DNA from 4 places in the Shewanella sp. P1-14-1 genome. Region 1 is predicted to be linked to each of the others. Evidence: predicted binding sites of a transcription regulator. Region 1 holds the regulator's gene; each other region holds the start of a gene.
What was found. Region 1 encodes sigma-54, which starts transcription at its own class of promoters, with help from an activator protein. Its sites were predicted from a motif close to GTTGGCACGNNNNTNGNNT; they were not measured.
Positions count from the first base shown of each region.

Region 1 (4,845 bases):
ATTTTCACTCAATAAGCTTATGAAAACAGACTTTATTAGAAAAAGTATTCTTGGTATGAGCCTAATGGGATTGAGCTTAGTGACAGTCACCGGCGTTCATGCTAAAGAAGGTGATTTACAACAAGAGCTTAAAGTTGCTGCCGTCAGCCAAAAAGCAGATATTAAAAATAACCAAGTGATTTTCTTCGGCCCAGTGAATGTGACGCAAGGCACCATTAATATTAATGCCGATCAATTACGTGCATTCAGTGAAGAGTCGGGTGGCAAAAAAACCATGATTGCGACAGGTAATCCAGCCACCTTCTCACAAGAACTCGATGATGGCCGTATCGGTACCGCAAGTGCAAACGAAATAAAATATGAGCTTTCGACCAGTATTTTAACCTTAAAAGGCAATGCAAAACTTGACCAGGCAGGCAGTCAGGTTACAGGTAATCTCATTAGCTATAATATTGATAAACAGCAACTGATCGCTGAAAGCACAGGTGAAGGAAAAGACAGAGTTATCACAATTTTTCAGCCAGAAAATTACCCTGACTTGAATAAAGAAAACGAAGAACTTGATAACTCAGACGAAGCGCCGTTAGAAAATAATGATTCGCTTGATAACCCAGATGCTGATACGACTGACAATGTACCTAGCAATGTAACTGAGAATCAAACAGTGACTCCTGAGGCAAATGCTGTTGAAACTAACACTGATGCCCTCCTTGAATCAGTCACCCCTCAAGAATCTGATATTCAAAACTCAACCAATGCAGACATAACGACCCCTGCGGCAGAGCAAAAGCAATAATGACACAAATTACCTTAACAGCTGAGAACTTAGCAAAAAGCTATAAAAGCCGCCAAGTTGTCAAAAACGTTAGCCTAACCGTTAAAACGGGTCAGATTGTTGGTCTTTTAGGACCAAATGGTGCAGGTAAAACCACAACCTTTTATATGGTTGTAGGCTTAGTCAAAAGCGATAAAGGTCGTATTTTGATTGATTCTGACGACTTGACTGCAGACCCAATGCATTTACGTGCTCGTAAAGGTATTGGTTACTTACCTCAAGAAGCCAGCATTTTTAGAAAACTCACTGTGCACGATAACATCATGGCAGTGCTGCAAACCCGCAAAACCTTATCGAGTGAGCAACGAATCGAAGAATTAGAGCACTTATTAGAAGAGTTCAATATTACCCATATTCGTGACAGCCAAGGTATGGCTCTATCAGGTGGTGAACGTCGACGTGTAGAAATAGCACGCGCTTTAGCCGCCAATCCTAAGTTTATTTTATTAGATGAACCATTTGCGGGTGTTGATCCTATCTCTGTGATAGATATTAAGAAAATTATTCAACAACTAAAAAATCGTGGTCTTGGAGTATTGATTACCGACCATAATGTCCGTGAAACACTTGATGTATGTGAACGTGCGTATATTGTCAGCCACGGAGATTTAATTGCTGAAGGTACGCCTGCTGAGATCTTAGACAATCAGCAAGTCAGGTCAGTATACTTAGGTGAGCAATTCAAGCTATAGTTAGCATTCTTTAGTGTACAAGCATGGCATTTTCGCGGCCAACCAGTCCCACTTTTTAGCGTTATACACTAGACTCAAAACTTAACGCTAATTTTTGGCAAAGTAGAACCCAAGTTCGGTTAAAGTCTAGCTAACACTTACAAAGGTGCTAGACCCATAACATTGTAGTCGCGATGATGAAATTCAATTAGGGATAAGCGGTAAATGAAAGCCTCACTCCAACTTAAAATGGGTCAACACCTGACAATGACCCCGCAGTTGCAACAAGCCATTCGCTTATTGCAACTTTCCTCTTTGGAGCTACAGCAAGAAATTCAGCAAGCACTTGACTCAAATCCTCTTCTTGAGCTTGAGGATGAGTTTGCCAAAACAAAAGAACCAGTCAAAGACAATGCTCAGCAAACTGACACCGATTTTAGCGATAACAGCCAAGTCAGCGTAGAAAAAGACACCTCATCAGTCGATACAACAGAGTCACTTACGAAAGAGTCCATGCCTGAAGACTTACCAATGGATACCACTTGGGATGAAGTCTACACCGCCTCTCCTAACTCAGGTTCTGGCGCTGTAAGCCGTGATGACGATATGCCATTTCAAGGTGAAACGACTGAAGGTTTATACGAACATTTAGAATGGCAAAAAAACTTAACCCCATTTTCTGAAAATGACCTCGCCATTGCGACAGCCATCATCGACGCAATTGATGATAGAGGTTACTTAACCCAATCAACAGAAGATATTCTCGATGCACTCGGTCTTGAGGATATTGAACTTGATGAGGTTGAAGCCGTATTAAAGCGTGTACAACATTTTGATCCAGTGGGCGTCGCTGCAAGAAATTTAAGCGAATGTTTGATGATTCAATTGGGACAATACCCAAGCGAAATCCCTTGCATAGAAAATGTAAAATTACTGATATCTGAACACCTAGATTTAATAGCAGGTCGTGATTTCAGATTACTAATGCGTAAAACCAAGCTTAAAGAAGATGATTTACGCGAAGCGATTCAATTTATCCAAACACTGAACCCTCGCCCAGGGTTACAAATTACTCCAATCAAAGATGAGTACGTCATCCCAGATGTCACAGTGTTTAAAAAGAATGGCCGTTGGGTCGTAGAATTAAACCCAGATAATATGCCTAAAATAGGCGTAAATCAGCAATATGCCGCCATGGCAAAAGGCTCAGCCAATCAAGCTGACAGCCAATTCATTCGCGGTCACTTACAAGAAGCCAAATGGTTTATTAAAAGTATTGAAAGCCGCAATGAAACCCTGTTAAAAGTGGCAAATTGTATTGTTCAATTCCAGCAAGGTTTCTTTGAGTTCGGCGAAGAAGCCATGAAGCCTATGGTATTAAATGATATTGCCGAAGCGGTAGAGATGCATGAATCGACCATCTCACGGGTTACAACTCAAAAATATATGCACACCCCTCGCGGCCTTTTTGAACTAAAATACTTCTTCTCTAGCCACGTAAGTACCGATGATGGCGGAGAGTGTTCATCTACAGCAATCAGAGCCTTTATCAAAAAGCTGGTCGCTGCAGAAAACCAGAAAAAGCCACTTAGCGATAGTAAAATGGCGACGCTACTGGCTGAACAAGGGATCAATGTTGCTCGGCGTACGATCGCCAAATATCGTGAAGCAATGCTCATCCCTCCCTCAAACCAACGCAAAAGCTTATAAGCCTTTGTTATTGGAGGATGATCTATGCAAATTAACCTGACTGGACACCATATCGAAATTACTCAATCTTTACGTGAGTATGTGCAAACTAAGTTTTCAAAGCTTGAACGTCACTTCGAACAGATCAATAATGTTCACGTTGTGCTCAATGTACAAAAGTTACAACAGATTGCCGAAGCTAAATTGCACCTCAAAGGAGGTGAAGTTTTTGCCGTATCTCAAAACGCAGATATGTATGTCGCAATTGACGCCCTGATAGACAAATTAGACCGTCAGGTAATTAAACACAAAGAGAAGTTAATTAAACACTAACGATGGAACTTCGCACCATCCTGCAGCCGGCGTGCACTACCTGTGCCACTCCGGGCAGTAAGAAAAAGGTACTGGAACTTATCAGCAATTTAATGGCTGACCAGTACCCTACTCTATCTTCACAAGCTATTTTCGAAAGTTTAATAGCACGTGAAAAAATGGGTAGCACAGGTATCGGCAATGGCATTGCGATTCCACATGGGCGTTTAGACGACATTGAATCGCCGATCGCTATTTTGATCAAATGTGAAGAAGCTATCGACTTTGATGCTATTGATAAGAAGCCAGTAGACATTTTATTTGCCTTATTGGTTCCTTCTGAGCAATGTCAGCAACACTTAAGCACGTTATCAAGTATGGCTGAGAAATTAAGCGATAAACTCATCCTTAAAAGACTTCGAAAGAGTCATGACGCTACAGAACTGTATCAGGTTATTACTGCATGAAACTTGTCATCGTATCAGGACGATCGGGCTCAGGTAAATCAGTTGCTTTAAGAGTGTTAGAGGATTTAGGTTATTACTGTGTTGATAACCTGCCTCTCCCACTGATTGGCAGCCTACTAGAGCAGCTAAAAGGAAATAACGAACTTGTCGCCATCAGTGTTGATGTGCGTAATATCGAAGAGCAAGGCAAAGTATTAGAGCAGCAAATCGCTTTGTTGTCCGACGATACCACGATCATTAGTTTATTTTTAAATGCCAATGATCAAGTACTGCTAAAACGATACAGTGAAACACGTCGATTACACCCGCTGTCAAAAAATCAAATCTCATTACAAGAAGCGATTCAACTTGAAGGTCGATTGCTCGAACCAATTGCCAAAATGGTTGATCACTACATCGACACATCTCAGCTGAATATTTACGATTTGAGCGATCAAGTCCGACAAATTCTTATGGGCAGTGTTGATAAAGAATTAGTCATTCACTTTGAATCATTTGGATTCAAGCACGGTATGCCTACTGAAGCCGACTTTATGTTTGATGTCCGCTTTTTGCCAAACCCACATTGGGAGCCTGAGTTAAGACCATTAACGGGTCTTGATCAACCAGTACAAGAATTCTTAGGCAGACAACCCCTAGTCAATAAGTTCATCTGGCAGATTGAGAATTTATTTGATACTTGGATGCCGCACCTTGAGCGCAATAATCGCAGTTACCTTACCATCGCGATTGGCTGCACAGGTGGACAGCATCGCTCAGTTTATATTGCAGATCAACTCACACAGCGCTTCAGTAACAGTAAACACCAAGTTAGCGCTCGCCACCGAGAGCTCAACCTGTGACGATGAATATCTCCAGAGAAATCACCATC
Region 1 covers NZ_LKTL01000005.1:67,666-72,510, forward strand. The annotation lists partial or broken gene lptA (lipopolysaccharide transport periplasmic protein LptA) at 56-601, shown strand; gene lptB (LPS export ABC transporter ATP-binding protein) at 796-1,527, shown strand; gene AN944_RS04890 (RNA polymerase factor sigma-54) at 1,732-3,216, shown strand; gene hpf (ribosome hibernation promoting factor) at 3,241-3,528, shown strand; gene ptsN (PTS IIA-like nitrogen regulatory protein PtsN) at 3,531-3,974, shown strand; gene rapZ (RNase adapter RapZ) at 3,971-4,816, shown strand; gene AN944_RS04910 (HPr family phosphocarrier protein) at 4,819-4,845, shown strand, end outside.

Region 2 (4,845 bases), on a different contig from region 1:
CTTCAGTAACACGAATACCAACAGTTGCTTTAAGGACAAACCAAACAGCAAATGAAGCGGCAAATACCCAAGTGAAGATTGCTGCAGCACCAAATAACTGCGAGCCAAAGCTTGCATCAGCATTTGATAATGGCACTAGCATTAAGCCTAGGAAACCACATACACCATGCACTGAAATTGCACCTACTGGGTCATCGATTTTAATGCGGTCAAAACCAACAATTGAGAAAATAACCACACCACCAGCAACGACACCGATAACTGCAGACATCAATAATGAAGGTGATAATGGGTCAGCGGTAATAGCTACTAAACCAGCTAGTGCACCATTTAAAATCATGGTTAAATCAGCTTTACCCCAAACAATTTTACAAACAATGAGTGCTGATACTGCACCAAATGCGGCTGCAGAGTTTGTGTTAACAAAGATTTTTGCTACTGCTGATGCATTTTCAGCATCTGATACTAATAACTGAGAACCACCGTTAAAACCAAACCACCCCATCCATAGGATAAACATACCTAATGTCGCCATTGGTAAGTTTGAACCAGGAATTGGGTTTACTGCGCCATTCGCGCCATATTTCCCTTTACGAGCCCCAAGTAACAGTACGCCAGCAATCGCTGCTGCTGCACCAGCCATGTGCACGATACCACTACCAGCAAAATCAACAAAACCAGCAGCAGAAATGAAACCACCACCCCATGTCCAGTATCCTTCAATTGGGTAAATAACACCTGTTAATACCACTGAGAAAAGTAAAAATGACCATAGCTTCATACGCTCAGCAACAGCACCAGACACAATCGACATTGCAGTAGCGACAAACACAACTTGGAAGAAGAAATCTGACTCAAGTGCGTGATCCGCATCGGCTGATTGTGACCCTATTAATGAACCAAATGAAGGTAACCAACCCGCTTCAACATTATCAACATACATAATGTTGTAACCGACAAGTAGGTACATGACACAGGCAATTGAATATAAACAAACGTTTTTAGTTAAAATTTCAGTGGTGTTCTTTGAACGAACTAAACCCGCTTCAAGCATGGCAAAACCTGCTGCCATCCACATCACTAACGCACCTGAAATCAAAAAGTAGAATGTATCTAGTGCAAATCGTAATTCTGTTACTGTTGTTCCTAACGCTGCTAACTCTTCCATTTCAGCCCCCTTATAATGCTTCGTTATCAAGCTCACCCGTACGAATACGGATTGCTTGTTCAAGATCAGTTACGAAAATTTTGCCGTCACCAATCTTGCCGGTGTGAGCTGCTGTTGTGATAGCTTCAATTAACATGTCTAAATTTTCAGATTTTGTCGCAATTTCTAATTTTACTTTAGGAAGAAAATCAACTTGATATTCTGCGCCACGATAAAGTTCTGTGTGACCTTTTTGACGTCCAAAGCCTTTAACTTCAGTAACAGTCATTCCCTCAATGCCCATTCCTGCAATTGCTTCTCGGACATCATCCAATTTAAACGGCTTGATGATAGCGCTGACGAGTTTCATCTCGACCTCCAAAAGTGTGATTGTTATAAATTTGTTTGCAATAACAATTCAATCATTAGGCCAAACTTGTAAGATAATGTTTTTGTTGAAATATTTAATTTATTGCATTCAATAACCTCAAACTTTCGCACCATATAAGTGCAGCGCTATTTCGGTGCGCACAAGATTAGCGCATCCTTCTCGTCTCCAAAATTGACTCAAAAGAGCTATTAATTCATTCGTGTTCTAATAGAAATAAGCACTCAATAACAATTGAAACTCCAAGAAGAAAAGTAAACTTACGGATAAAAATCAAAACAACGATAGATCAAAGGATGGGCTAAAGAAGTTGGTATGTTGTCAAAATCTGAGGAAAAAAAGCGTTGCGCCGAGTGGTATCACACTGGGTTTCAGGCATAAAAAAGACCCTCAAATGAGGGCCTTTAAACATGTAAAATTAAGCTTTAAGGCTTATAAATTACCCGCTGTTGTCGTTGCTTCTTCAGTCGCTTCAGCCGCTTCTGTAGAGTCAGCTCGCTCTTCTGCTAATAAATCAGCAAGTAGGCTATCAACTTTTGTTTTGTCATCTTCAACTGACGCTGCAGCACTTTCGACAATATCATCAGCTTCTGTATTGATGTCGGCAGTCAATTCACTGTCAACGCCTTCTAGTTCTGCTAATAAATCAGCTTGTTCATCAGCCAAAGTCTCATTGATAGACTCATCAACACTGTCAGAAGACGTTTCGCTAACGTCTGCAACAAGCTCTGTCGCCGCTTCAGCTTCAACGGCTTTAGCTGCTGCAGCTTGATCTAGCTCAGCGAGGGCTGTTTCAGCATCAATAACTTCAACTGCTGTAGTAGTTTCAACGTTGGCAATACTTGCATCTTCTACTGCTGGTTCAGATTTTGCTGATTGCGTGTTCGTCGTTGAATTAATTTTCGCCATCACGGCTTCGCCTAGTTCAGGCTTTATAACTACTGCACCAGCTGCGGCTGCAGCTAATACCACACCGGCAACAACAAATTTAGTCGCACCTGATTTCTTTTGTTGCGCTTTTTCTGCTGCTGCTTTTGCCGCTAACTGAGCTTGAGGATTTGGTTGTGGCTTAATCTCAAGTTTTGACATCGGCTTAGGCGCTGGCATTGGTTCGCTTTCTGGCACGCTATTTAATGGTGCAGGAGTACGAATCTCTTGTGCTTGAGCCGGTTTTTCTGACTTGACTTCGGTCTTAACTGTCATTTCATCAGCGACAAACTCTGGCTTAATCTCAGGCGTTACATCAGGCTTTATTTCAGTTTTTACTTTAGGAGTGTCAACAGCAACGTTAGTAATAGGCTCGGCCATTACGTTAACATTACTCACTTTTGCAGCCTGAGCTATCGGCGCCTCTGCAATAGGCGCTTCAGGCTTTGGGGATGCGTAAGCCGGCTCATCATTAAAAGGTTGAGAATAAGGAGCAACAGGCTGTTCATCAGCTGCTAGCTCAGGTAATACACCTTGCTCAGGGCCTTTAGTTCTTGCACCTAAGAATTGACCACCATCATAAATTTCCATTTTATGACTCGAAACATCACCTTCAACCACACCAGAGCTTACGATAACGAGACTGTTACAGTGTAATTTTCCTTTGAAAACACCACAAACACGTAACTCTTGACAGTAAAGTTCACCGTCAATTTCGCCACCTACTTCAATTTTAACTTGGTCTGTTGAACGAATAACACCTTTGACTTGACCAGCGATCAAAGCAGGTCCTTTTACCGTCATTTCTCCATCCAATGAAGTCTCGGGACCGATAAAAGTCACCCCATTTCCTTTGTTATTCATACCCAGCAGTATCCTTTTATTATAAATTTTCGACTTATAGTAAACTAACTAATTAAAAACAACAAATAACATTGCATTTACATAAAATTCACCTTGTAAACATTTCGGATCAATTAAATTGCTAACTCATCACTTATTGCTGGACACTGTGATTAAGAATAATTATTATTCACGAACCTATTGTTAAGGATTTTCAATAGTCGAGTTTTATAAACAAGGATGTGACATGATTGTATCGGATATTTTTTTAGGTGAAATACCTGAAAGTTTGACCCAACAGCTTTGCCAGATTACTGAACTTTTAAAGTGTAATACCATTAGCCACGACCCGCTTAACCTCCAGTGGCAACAAGCAGAGCACCACAAAAAAATTCTACTGCACTATGTCAGTGATCCCAAATTACACATCCCTAACTTATCGGCAGAATTACTTGCAGACGGCAAACATTTGGCTTTTTGCCCTCAATTGACCTCTGACACTGAAAGTTTGCTCATCGCAAATGGGTTTCATGGTGGACTGTCTTTTGATGCATCGATTATTGAGATCATCGAAGCCTTTAAGAATCTGGACAACAATAAATTGTATTTCAGTCATGATGCGATGTCTCATTATATTCAATCAAGAAACCGCCAACCTATTACACAACGCCAAACTGAACTACTGTCATTAACCACCAAAAAAGAACAGCAAGTGCTGTCTTTGGTTTGCCAAGGCTTATCTAATGAGCAAATTGCAGCAAACTTAAGTATTTCGATTAATACAGTCAAAATGCACATTCAAAACATTTTCAAGAAAACAAATGTTTCTAGCCGTGGACAGCTTTCTTACGTCTTTACACAAGTGTAATTTAGGTTAGTCGCTTATATAGATGTCTGACGTACTAACGGGGTTTACGAAGTTGATCGCGTTTTAGCAGCCGATTGGTTTTAGTACTTTCTTATTCTCGTCTTATTTCGCTCGATATAGACAAGATAGTAATGAAGCCTGAACCATGGGTATGCCTATAAGGGTAGCAAACTACTTCAAGTTGTTTTCAACTCGACGGCTCACACATAGCGCTAGTTATATTTCCCTTAAATACTTGAGCTTGTTTTTAATTGATATATTGTGACTCATAAACCAATCAATATGGTCTTGGCGTGACAACGTTATTAGAACTCTATCAAAGCAAAATAGCACAATCTCAATCATCTCAATTGCGATTACACGATGATGCTGAACAGCATACAGCGCTACTTGCCCTCAACGAGCTATTTATTCAACTCCAACATAATGTGAATGTTAATGAAGAAGTAGCAGAACTCGGTGATACAAGTCTTCAGCAGCAAGTTGCCAAAGGTGTTTACCTTTGGGGGGATGTTGGTCGTGGTAAAACATTTTTGATGGATTTATTTTTTAATCATCTTAAACAGCAAAATAAGCTTAGATTACATTTTCATCGCTTTATGGCTATGGTGCATCAAGAACTCAATCTCACAAAAGGGATTGCCGATCCTTTAGTGCATATTGCTCGTCATT
Region 2 covers NZ_LKTL01000001.1:119,644-124,488, forward strand. The annotation lists gene AN944_RS00480 (ammonium transporter) at 1-1,168, opposite strand, end outside; gene AN944_RS00485 (P-II family nitrogen regulator) at 1,179-1,517, opposite strand; gene AN944_RS21330 (polymer-forming cytoskeletal protein) at 1,968-3,326, opposite strand; gene AN944_RS00495 (response regulator transcription factor) at 3,553-4,173, shown strand; gene zapE (cell division protein ZapE) at 4,467-4,845, shown strand, end outside.
Region 2: the regulator sigma-54 is predicted to act here: its motif matches at 1,564-1,582, upstream of AN944_RS00485 (P-II family nitrogen regulator).

Region 3 (4,845 bases), on a different contig from region 1:
GTGAGTTAATTGAAACTCAGCAATTAGCCATTGTCGATTTTGTTGGTGGCCACCGCTTTCGATTTACCCCACAATTGGTGTCCACACTAGAGCGGCCCTTAGGGCGAGCGGGGCAATTATTTACCGATCTCATTTTAGAAGAGTTCGCATTGTTTGATAGTAAACAAGACCAATCGACAGTCGTTTAACTTAGCATTCAAGTATCTACTTTCACTCAATAAAAGCTTGTGAATTGCACGTCTTTATCGTGTTTTTGTATCCAATGACGTTAGGGAGCTGAAAGGCCGAAGTCGTGGCGTTTAGTTGCCATCTTTTGTGAAGCATATTGATAGGGAGGCAACAGCATATCCCAATTAAAAATTCTTTTGCAAGCCAGCTTAAACCTCACCTTTTCATTGTGTTAATGTATCAAAAACAATGAGTAGCAATTAGCTAATTAAAGCATGGTTGAAAATACATGAATCGAAAACCAATTAATTACCCGTTAATGTCCGTTAGCAGCTTGTATGAAAAATGCAATGATGACGCTGTGATGATTATTGATGTCAGTATGGATAAGGTGATTGGCAAAGAGCCTATTATTTATGATGTATTAGTGACGATACCTAATAGTCATTTTCTTGATATTAACGTAGATTTAGTCGATACCGATAGTGCTGGTGTGCACTCATTTCCGAGCCAAAGCCAAGTGAATAAGGTTATCAATAAGCTGGGTATTTCAGACCATTCAACACTCGTTTTATATGATAATCAGGGAATATATTCGTCTCCACGTGCGTGGTGGATATTTCATACGTTTGGTTTGAGTAATGTGTTTATTTTAGATGGCGGTCTGCCTGAATGGATTAAACAGGGCTATCCAACTTCATCTGAATATCTAACCATTGATACGAAAAACGTAGAAAGCCTAGTTAATGTTGGCAGTGATGTGATCTCATTTATGGACTCTTGTTTCGATGCCCGTCAGCTTGTGTCAAAACAAGAAGTGTTAATCAACCTCACTGATAAAAAATTTAGTGTGATTGATGTTCGGGCTACTGCGCGTTTTAATGGCTTGGTTGATGAACCAAGACAAGGCGTGAGAAGCGGCCATATTCCTGACTCAATAAATCTCCCTTTTGCCAATGTGCTAAATGGTAATACATACAAGCGTCCTGCTGAATTGCGCCATTTATTTTCCAGTATATTACCTGAAGATAGTAAGCGGGTTGTATTTAGCTGTGGCTCAGGAATTACTGCTTGTATTGGCTTGGTAGCGCTTATATCAAGTGGAACAGATACAAGGTTATATGATGCTGCCTTATATGATGGATCGTGGAGTGAGTGGGGCAGTGATGCATCTCTGCCGATTGCAAAATCAAAGATCTAAAAAAAGAAACATACTACAACACTCATCAAAAGTAGCTTAAACAATAGGATTGCAAAATGGCGTATTGGTTAATGAAGTCTGAGCCAGACGAGTTCAGTATTGACGATTTACAGCAATGTGAAAACCAAACTGAACCTTGGGAAGGGATCCGTAATTACCAAGCGCGTAACTTTTTACGTGATGCGGTAAAAGTGGGCGATACGGTATTGTTTTATCATTCCAGTTGCAAAGTGCCGGGTATTGTTGGCTTGGCGACAGTATCATCTGAGCCTTATCCCGACCAGAGTGCTTTTGATAATGAGTCAAGTTATTATGATCCTAAATCAGATATTGAAAATCCGCGCTGGGTTGCTGTGGATTTAACTTATCGGCAAACCTTTAAGCAGATTATTACCTTAAAAGCGCTTAAAGCTGATCCTCAACTTGCTGATATGGTATTAGTGAGTAAAGGGGCAAGGTTGAGTGTTCAACCTGTGACTGAAGCAGAATTTCAGCATATTGTTAGTGTGTTAGCGTCATAGGAGAAAGTGCATGTCGTGGACATGCGAAAATTGTAATACCGTCATTGATGATGGCTTTCAAGTTTGTTGGAATTGTAACTGTGAAAAAGGTCAACCAGCGCCAGTCGCTTCACCTAACAAAGCGAGTATTGATTGTATTCGATGCAAGAGTAGCCTTACATTTATTTGTACTAAAAGTTTTCATGAAGGTACGCGCTGGGGCGTTTTAGGTGAACTTGGCGAGCTGTTTGTTAATAAAGAAGATTTTGATATGTTTGCCTGTAAATCTTGTGGCAAAGTAGAGTTTTTTATTGCTGGTTTTAACCACAAAAATAACGAAATTTAGAATGGTTTACTCTATTTAAAACTGAACAGAAACACCTCATAATCTGCTAGCTGAATATAAGGTGTTTTTGTTTTAACGCTACTGTCCAATATCTTTGCTTTCAGTCATAAGTGACCTGTTAGTAGCTTTCTTTTGCCACAACGGTTTGGCCAATTGGTGTTAAGCTCAGTAGTGCGAGTTTTACGTGTTGTATTGCAAACGGAATACCGATAATGGTAACAAAGCAAGCTACAGCATGGGTTAAGTGACCAATCGCGAGCCAAATACCACAGAATAAGAACCAAATAACGTTGCCAATCATGCCCAATGGACCAGTACCAATATCTTCAAATCCTTTTAAATGTTTACGGTTAACGTTTTCTTGTCCAAATGGCCAGAACGCCATTTCACCAATCACGAAGCAAGCACGGCCAAATGGAATACCAATAATACTGATAAAACACAATAAGCCTGCTAGCCACCATGCTAGACCCATTACAAATCCGCCCATGATGAACCATGCGATATTAAAAATTAATCTCAAGACTGACATTGGTGCTCCCTAAGTCATACAAAACTGGTTAATGAAATGACCAATATTCCATTGGTGATAATAATCACTAGAAAGCCAAAACTATGCCAATATTTTTATTAGCTTTTCTGTTTCTTTTAAGTGGTTGATAATTATTGGTTTTATTTTTATTTATTTAGAGGGTTAGAAGACATTACTTGACTTAGTTTGGGCTGTCGACAATTGATGATAGCGAAAATCGCTAATAGTTAGTTAAAATACCACTACAGACTATAACTCTTTATTTAAGCGACGTTACTTATGTTTGCAGCTGGCTCTAATGTATCTCTTGCGGATATCTCAATCGACACGCCCGTTGATAAAATGAGATTTGCTGATCGTGAGGTTTTTGTTAAGCGAGATGACTTGATTCATCCTGATTTTAGCGGAAACAAAGCCCGTAAGTTTCAATTCTTCTTGACCCAGGACTTTCCTCATATCAATAAGGTTATTGGATACGGTTCACCTCAAGCTAATTCATTACATTCACTTGCAGTGCTGGCTAAGTTGCGCGGATGGCAGTTAGATTATCATGTGGATCATATCGCTGATTATCTTAAACAAAACCCACAGGGGAACTACCTAGCAGCGCTTAATAATGGCGCCAATATTGTCGAGAAACCTAAACATGTAAGCGGCAATCTTGATAGCTATGTGTCTGACTTAGCGAAGCAAGCATCTGCGAATGAGATCTATATTCCTGAAGGTGGACGATGTGAGTATGCTGCAGAAGGGCTTGAAGCATTAGGCCAGCAAATTTTGAGTTGGATGCATCAGCAGAATATGACTAGATTAAATCTGTTTTTGCCTTCAGGTACGGGCACAACAGCATTATTCTTGCAACGATTTTTTAAGCGCTACCTTCCGCAGGCGAGTCAGCCAACTGTAACAGTTAATGTAATAACCTGCAGTTGCGTGGGGGGAGACAATTACCTAACGCATCAGTTTAGTCAGCTAACATCACAGAGTGAGTTTCACCCGCATATTGTATCAAATGGCACTAAGTATCACTTTGGAAAGCTTAATCGACAGTGTTATGACATGTGGCGTCGTGTGCGTGATTCTGGCATTGAGTTTGAGTTACTTTATGATCCAGTTGGATTTATCATGCTGGAGCACTTTTTAAATAAAGATTATAAAGCGGAAACTGTCGATAATACTTGGCCTGTTATGTATTTACACCAAGGTGGTTTATTGGGTAATCCAAGTATGCTAGCTAGGTATATACGCAAATATGGTCAGTAAGTTAACTGTAGCTAAAGAAAGTTGTTTAAGTATTAGTGCTGGAAGTGAAGCGAATGGGGTTGTTTCATGTTGCTCAGTTCTAATAAACGTCCGGTAAAGTGTGAGAGGAAATACCGAGAAGCGATGTTTATTGAGTAACTGAGCAAATGAATAACGCAAGCGTTATGGAAGGTGTTACTTGTTAGCCGTTATCAACCATTTCATAAATTTTAACGCTTCAGTGCGTTTTGAAAAAGTTGTTTTAGTTTTACCTTGGCTGTCAGTAAAAGCTATTGAGTTTTTGTTTGATGATATTGAATTTACAGGGAAATTGACTGTAATTTCGTGACCATTAATGTTGTATGACATATGCCACACTCCTTTTTTTAATTTTCACCTATCTGGTGAGTAAGTAATAACAATAAATATCCTTAAGCAGTTGTGTTGCGTAAGTTTGGGCTTATTGAAGCTAATGTGTGTGCTTAAGTTAACTGTGCTTATTACACTGACAAGTCGTGTTGATTATTTATTTTAATCGCCAACTTACTTGCTTTGTCTAGTTGAACACAGGCATATGACAAACAAATGACAATGTTTAACCAAAAGGCGTGACTTGTAGTGTGGGTTTACGAGTGCAGTTATGAATAACAGAAGGGTAAACAGTTAAATACAAGTTAACTTAATAACATTGTGGATAATATGCGTATATTTTTAATATAGCAATACATATTTTACAAAATAGAACAGTTTAAGACTAAAAGGTGAGCGATACGTCTTTTTGTCGTATAAAAACCAAGCTAAAACTGAAAGGGTGTTGATAAAGTTACACTAATTCAGTGTGCTAATGAGTGGTTAA
Region 3 covers NZ_LKTL01000004.1:117,726-122,570, reverse strand. The annotation lists gene AN944_RS03965 (LysR family transcriptional regulator) at 1-188, shown strand, start outside; gene AN944_RS03960 (sulfurtransferase) at 458-1,369, shown strand; gene AN944_RS03955 (EVE domain-containing protein) at 1,426-1,890, shown strand; gene AN944_RS03950 (hypothetical protein) at 1,901-2,215, shown strand; gene AN944_RS03945 (YccF domain-containing protein) at 2,334-2,747, opposite strand; gene AN944_RS03940 (1-aminocyclopropane-1-carboxylate deaminase) at 3,027-4,010, shown strand.
Region 3: the regulator sigma-54 is predicted to act here: its motif matches at 2,820-2,838, upstream of AN944_RS03945 (YccF domain-containing protein).

Region 4 (4,845 bases), on a different contig from region 1:
TAATTGCTGCTGAGTTTTGGGCTTACCCTGAACGGTAAGCGCCATCATCATTAGCTCATTAACTTTTTCTACCTTCTTCCAGTCTTTTGCTTTGGCATATTTAATCAGTGCAGCTTCAAATTGCTGCCACTGATTAGTTGAGGTTGGCCCAGCCGGCTCTGACATCTGTAATTACCTTAATGACGGGGGTAAGCTCAGTGACGCTGTTTTCAACACTAGCGGTCACTAATTGACGACTGCAGTAGTCGTAGAGGCGGTTTAGTGTGATGGCGACTTCACCACCATTCTCTAAATCCAACATCGAATCCAAACCATGAACAATGTTGAGACACTTGTTGACACTTTTCCCTTTATCTTCATAGCTTTGTCGCTCCATGTATCCACTGGTACGCTCAATTTCTTCCAGTAAACCGTCCAACAACATACGCACCATTTCATGGGGATTAGCTGAGGCGACTCTGGCGTCTAGTGTGGTTTGCTTGTAAGCATTAAAAGGATCGTATTCGTTCAACATTGTTCATTTTTCCTAATTAAAATAGGCCACTAGCAGTGTTTAGCTTGTTAATGGTGTTTTCCATTGCGGTAAACTGAGTGAGTAAAATTTGGTAGCGTTGACTCATCCGTTGATCATGACGAGACATGTTGTCTTCGATTTGCTCCACTTGAGAATCAAGGTTCTTTTGCTTTAAATCGATATAGCCATTGTTTTTAGTAAATGGGTCGATGATTGAATCGATACGATCAATGTAACTACCGTCAGCGGTAAACATTTCTTTGATCGCCTCTGAGTCACTGCTAATGGCTTGAGAGAGCTTTTCATCGTCGACAGACAGCTTGCCATCACGACCCATTTCAATGCCGATATCAGAGAGGCGCATGCCATTGGGTGCTTCATCGAAAATGGCATTACGAATATTGTTTTGCAGCATTCGTAGGCTTGAATCGCCTTTTAAAATACCGATCTGATCTTCGCCGACGGATGAGTTTTCATCATCATCGTCTTCATCGTCATCATCTTTGTCTTTGTCATCATTAATATCATCTAAAACCGAGCTCCCCATTGAGCGGGTGAGTTGGTTTAGTTGCGTCATTAATTCATTGAAAGAATCAACAAAATCATTAACGGCTTTTTCGGTGCCTTCGGTATCGTTACCTATGGTAATCGTGGCGCTTTCACCGACGTTATGGGCTTTTTTCAGCTCGATATTGACGCCATCAATGACGTTATCGAGGTAATTGCTGCTACTGGTGATATCAATGCCATTAAGGGTAAATTCTGCATCTTGGGCTTTAATTCTTTCTTGAGTGCCCCAGTCAATGTCATCCATCTCCATGGTGACAATGTTGTCTTTTCCGGTTTCATCAGAAGTCAGCATCAATTCAACTTGACCACCTGTTCTGACTAAAGAAGCTGTGACACCAGGGTTGTCAGGATGATTATTGATCGCATCGCGTAAGTCACTCACCGTTGCGTTACCTGAAGCGTTAAGCTCAGCCATATCAATGTTGATGCTATTACCACCGACATCGATGCTGACCACACCAGTGGTTGGTAGAATTTCATCTTCACTTGTGAAGGATTTAGTGATTTGGTGGGCTTGAGCGAGTTGCTTAACGTACAAATCGTACACGCCAGCAGGTGCATCACTGTCTACTGTGATGATGGCACTATCATCGCTAATTTCAGACGTTTTACCTTCGAAGGCATCACCGTTTAAGTTTTCCAGATTACTGGTCATCTTGTTTAAGGTGCGTTCTAAAATTTTATAAGCATCAATTTGTGCTTTGCTGTTATCTAAGTTGTTTTTAAATAAAGCATCTTTACTCATTCGTTCTGCAGCAACTAATTGCTCGGCAAATGAGGCGGCACTCATACCTGAAATCATGGCAACTCCTATTCTTTAATTATGGTTATCAATTTTTGGGCCAACTTTAAGTTATTGTTTTGTAATGAATAAAGTTCACTTTTAGGAAGCGTGGCTTCCGTTGGGTTAGATGCGTGAGGAATCTTATTTTCCGCAGGTGGCTTAACCTGCCTTCTTGGTGCAGCAAGGGTAAAGAAACCTAAGAAGTTATAGCGACAAATTAGCTAGGGGACTGAAGAGAGATAGTTTTTTATGGTGGAAATTGAATAACTAAAGAAGCTTAAGCTTTTATGGGGGTTGGTCGCCTTAGTTGGAGTAAAGCTATTAGAGCTACGTCTATCTCCTCCCGTTTAGGTAAGTTACATGTCAGAATTATTATTGAAAAATATGCAAATAATATCGAAACGCTGGCCAGCAATTGCAGCGATTCTTTCTCAGCGAACATTCGAACATTTGGAAACCAATTTAGTCAGGGGTAATGAACAGACCATTAGAGTTAATGGTATTCAGCTCAGTAGTTGTTATGACAGAGTGGGTGAAGCTAAGCTATTGATCGGAAATACGGATTTAACTAAAAAACGAGTTGCTGTATACGGTGTTGGGATGGGGGATGTTCCTACAGAGTTATTATTTACAGACGTAGAAATAATCCATGTATACCCGTTAAATTATGCGCTATTTGCGATGTTACTAAATTTTACTGATCAAACCCAATGGCTGCAGAATAAGAAAGTGACGCTGGTATTCGATACCAACTTCTTAGATGTAAAACGTACACGGATTACTATTGCACCTGATTTAGAGTTGGCTGATGATGCTCATGCTGCAATGAGGGACGTTCTGGTACATGAAAATGTACTTCCTTTTATTAATCAACAGCATGGTAAGAAGCATGGAGAGAACTTACAACGCTTTAAAGATAATGCCTCATTTATTGAGAATATACCTGATGCAAGGTTATTAATTAAAGAACGTAAACATGAGCATATTTACGTTATTGGTGCAGGGCCTACCTTAGAAGAACATTATGATTTTTTAAAGAATCAATCCTTAATGAAAGACAGGCCTTTATTGGTGGCTGTTGATACTGCATATATGGCCTTAGCCTCTAATGGTATTATTCCTGATATTGTAGTAAGCATTGATTCTCTTATCAGTATGAAGTATTTCCCTGACAATGTTGATGAAAAAACGGCTTTAGTATGCTTTCCAACTGTAACTACAAATTTGCTTGATAATTGGCCTGGGCCGAAGTATATGGCTTATTCACAGCTTTCACTATTTGATGATTTAAATGAAGAGAATAAGAAAATTCGGTTATTTTCTAGCGGTAGTGTTATTCATCCTGCAGTTGATCTGGCTGTTCTTTTAGGTGCTAAAGAATTGACATTATTTGGTGCTGATTTTTGTTTTCCTGATAATAAAACACATGCTCACTGGAAAGAGGGTGCGCTTAACACCACTGTGACAAGTAAAAATCCACATTGGGTGTTTAATAGTAGAGGAGAAAAAGTCGTAACTAACTTAAATTTCCGCGGCTATCTACGCAGCTTAGAGGCTTATATTAGTCAAACATCCCAAGTTTGTTATTTTCAAACTAGTCTTAAAGGGGCAAAAATTAATGGTGCTAAATACAAGGAGTGCATATAGATGACAATTTTTACAGCCCGTGACCTTACTGAAAAATTGTTACTAACTGCGAACAAATTCAGAATGGGGTATGAATGGGAAGCGGGAGTAGAACTTAAAGATCATACCAATAGTGATATTAAAGAGCTGATAGCGGTCATTAATAAAAGTAATGTGGTTGATAAACTAAAAAATACTATACTTCAGCTACTTGCCAATACTATGTCAAGCATATCCGCCGCGCAAGAGAGGCGAGATTGGTGTGGTATGGCGGACTTTATCCAGTTTGATTTGGTTTCAATTATTCACATAGTGAATACTCAATTGAAAGAATAAAAGAATACTGAAAAATCAAAAAATGCCAATAGCAAAAACTATTGGCATTTTTATTGAGACGAATGACGAAATTAACGCAATAGACCCATAACTAAACCAGTGTTTTGGTTAGCGTTAGAAAGTACAGTTGTACCTGCTTGAACTAATAACTGATTCTTAGTCATGTTTGCTGATTCAACCGCGAAATCGGCGTCCATAATGCGACCTGCAGCTGCAATTGTATTTTCAGTTACGTTAGTTAGGTTAGAGGCTGTATGTCCTAAACGGTTAATATTTGCACCTAAAGTTGAACGCTCTTCACCAACTGCATCGATGAATGCATCAACAGCTTGGATCTCAGCAGAACCAATTGAAATCACTGCACCAGTACCACTACCAGCAACAATATCAGCAAGCTCTGTAATTGCGTTGATAGATACATTTAACTGTTCACCAGCACCAGCACCGATTTGGAAGTCGACACCACTCTCTAAAGCATCAAATAAAGACTGGCCTGAGTATTCTGTGTCATCAAGAATACGCGTTACTTCGGCGTTTAATTCATTAAACTCATCAGCGATAGCTTTCATATCACTCTGAGAGTTCACGCCGTTAGCACCTTGAGTTGCTAGCTCTTTTTGACGCATTGCGATGTTAGTCAGTTCTTCTAGTGCACCATCAGCAGTTTGTAGCATAGAAGATGCATCGCTTACGTTACGACTTGCTTGTTGCATGCCTGTTACGTTTGCGTTTAAGCGTGTCGCAATTTGTAGACCAGCAGCATCGTCTGATGAGCTGTTAATGCGAAGACCTGTTGATAAACGCTCCATCGCGTTAGTCATTAAATCGTTGCTTTTAGTGACAGAGTTTTGTGCAATCAAAGATGCATTGTTAGTATGTACAGATAACATAATGTCTTCCTATAGGATTAAAGTTATTGGTGTTACCACTAATTAAAACGACACTGGAAACTAAAACTGAACTACTTGTAAAAAAACAATGCAAAAATAGTGAAAATTGATTCTATTTACTTGTT
Region 4 covers NZ_LKTL01000019.1:19,425-24,269, reverse strand. The annotation lists gene AN944_RS14370 (hypothetical protein) at 1-165, opposite strand, end outside; gene fliS (flagellar export chaperone FliS) at 134-514, opposite strand; gene fliD (flagellar filament capping protein FliD) at 531-1,886, opposite strand; gene AN944_RS14355 (motility associated factor glycosyltransferase family protein) at 2,229-3,515, shown strand; gene AN944_RS14350 (hypothetical protein) at 3,516-3,830, shown strand; gene AN944_RS14345 (flagellin) at 3,902-4,720, opposite strand.
Region 4: the regulator sigma-54 is predicted to act here: its motif matches at 1,913-1,931, upstream of fliD (flagellar filament capping protein FliD).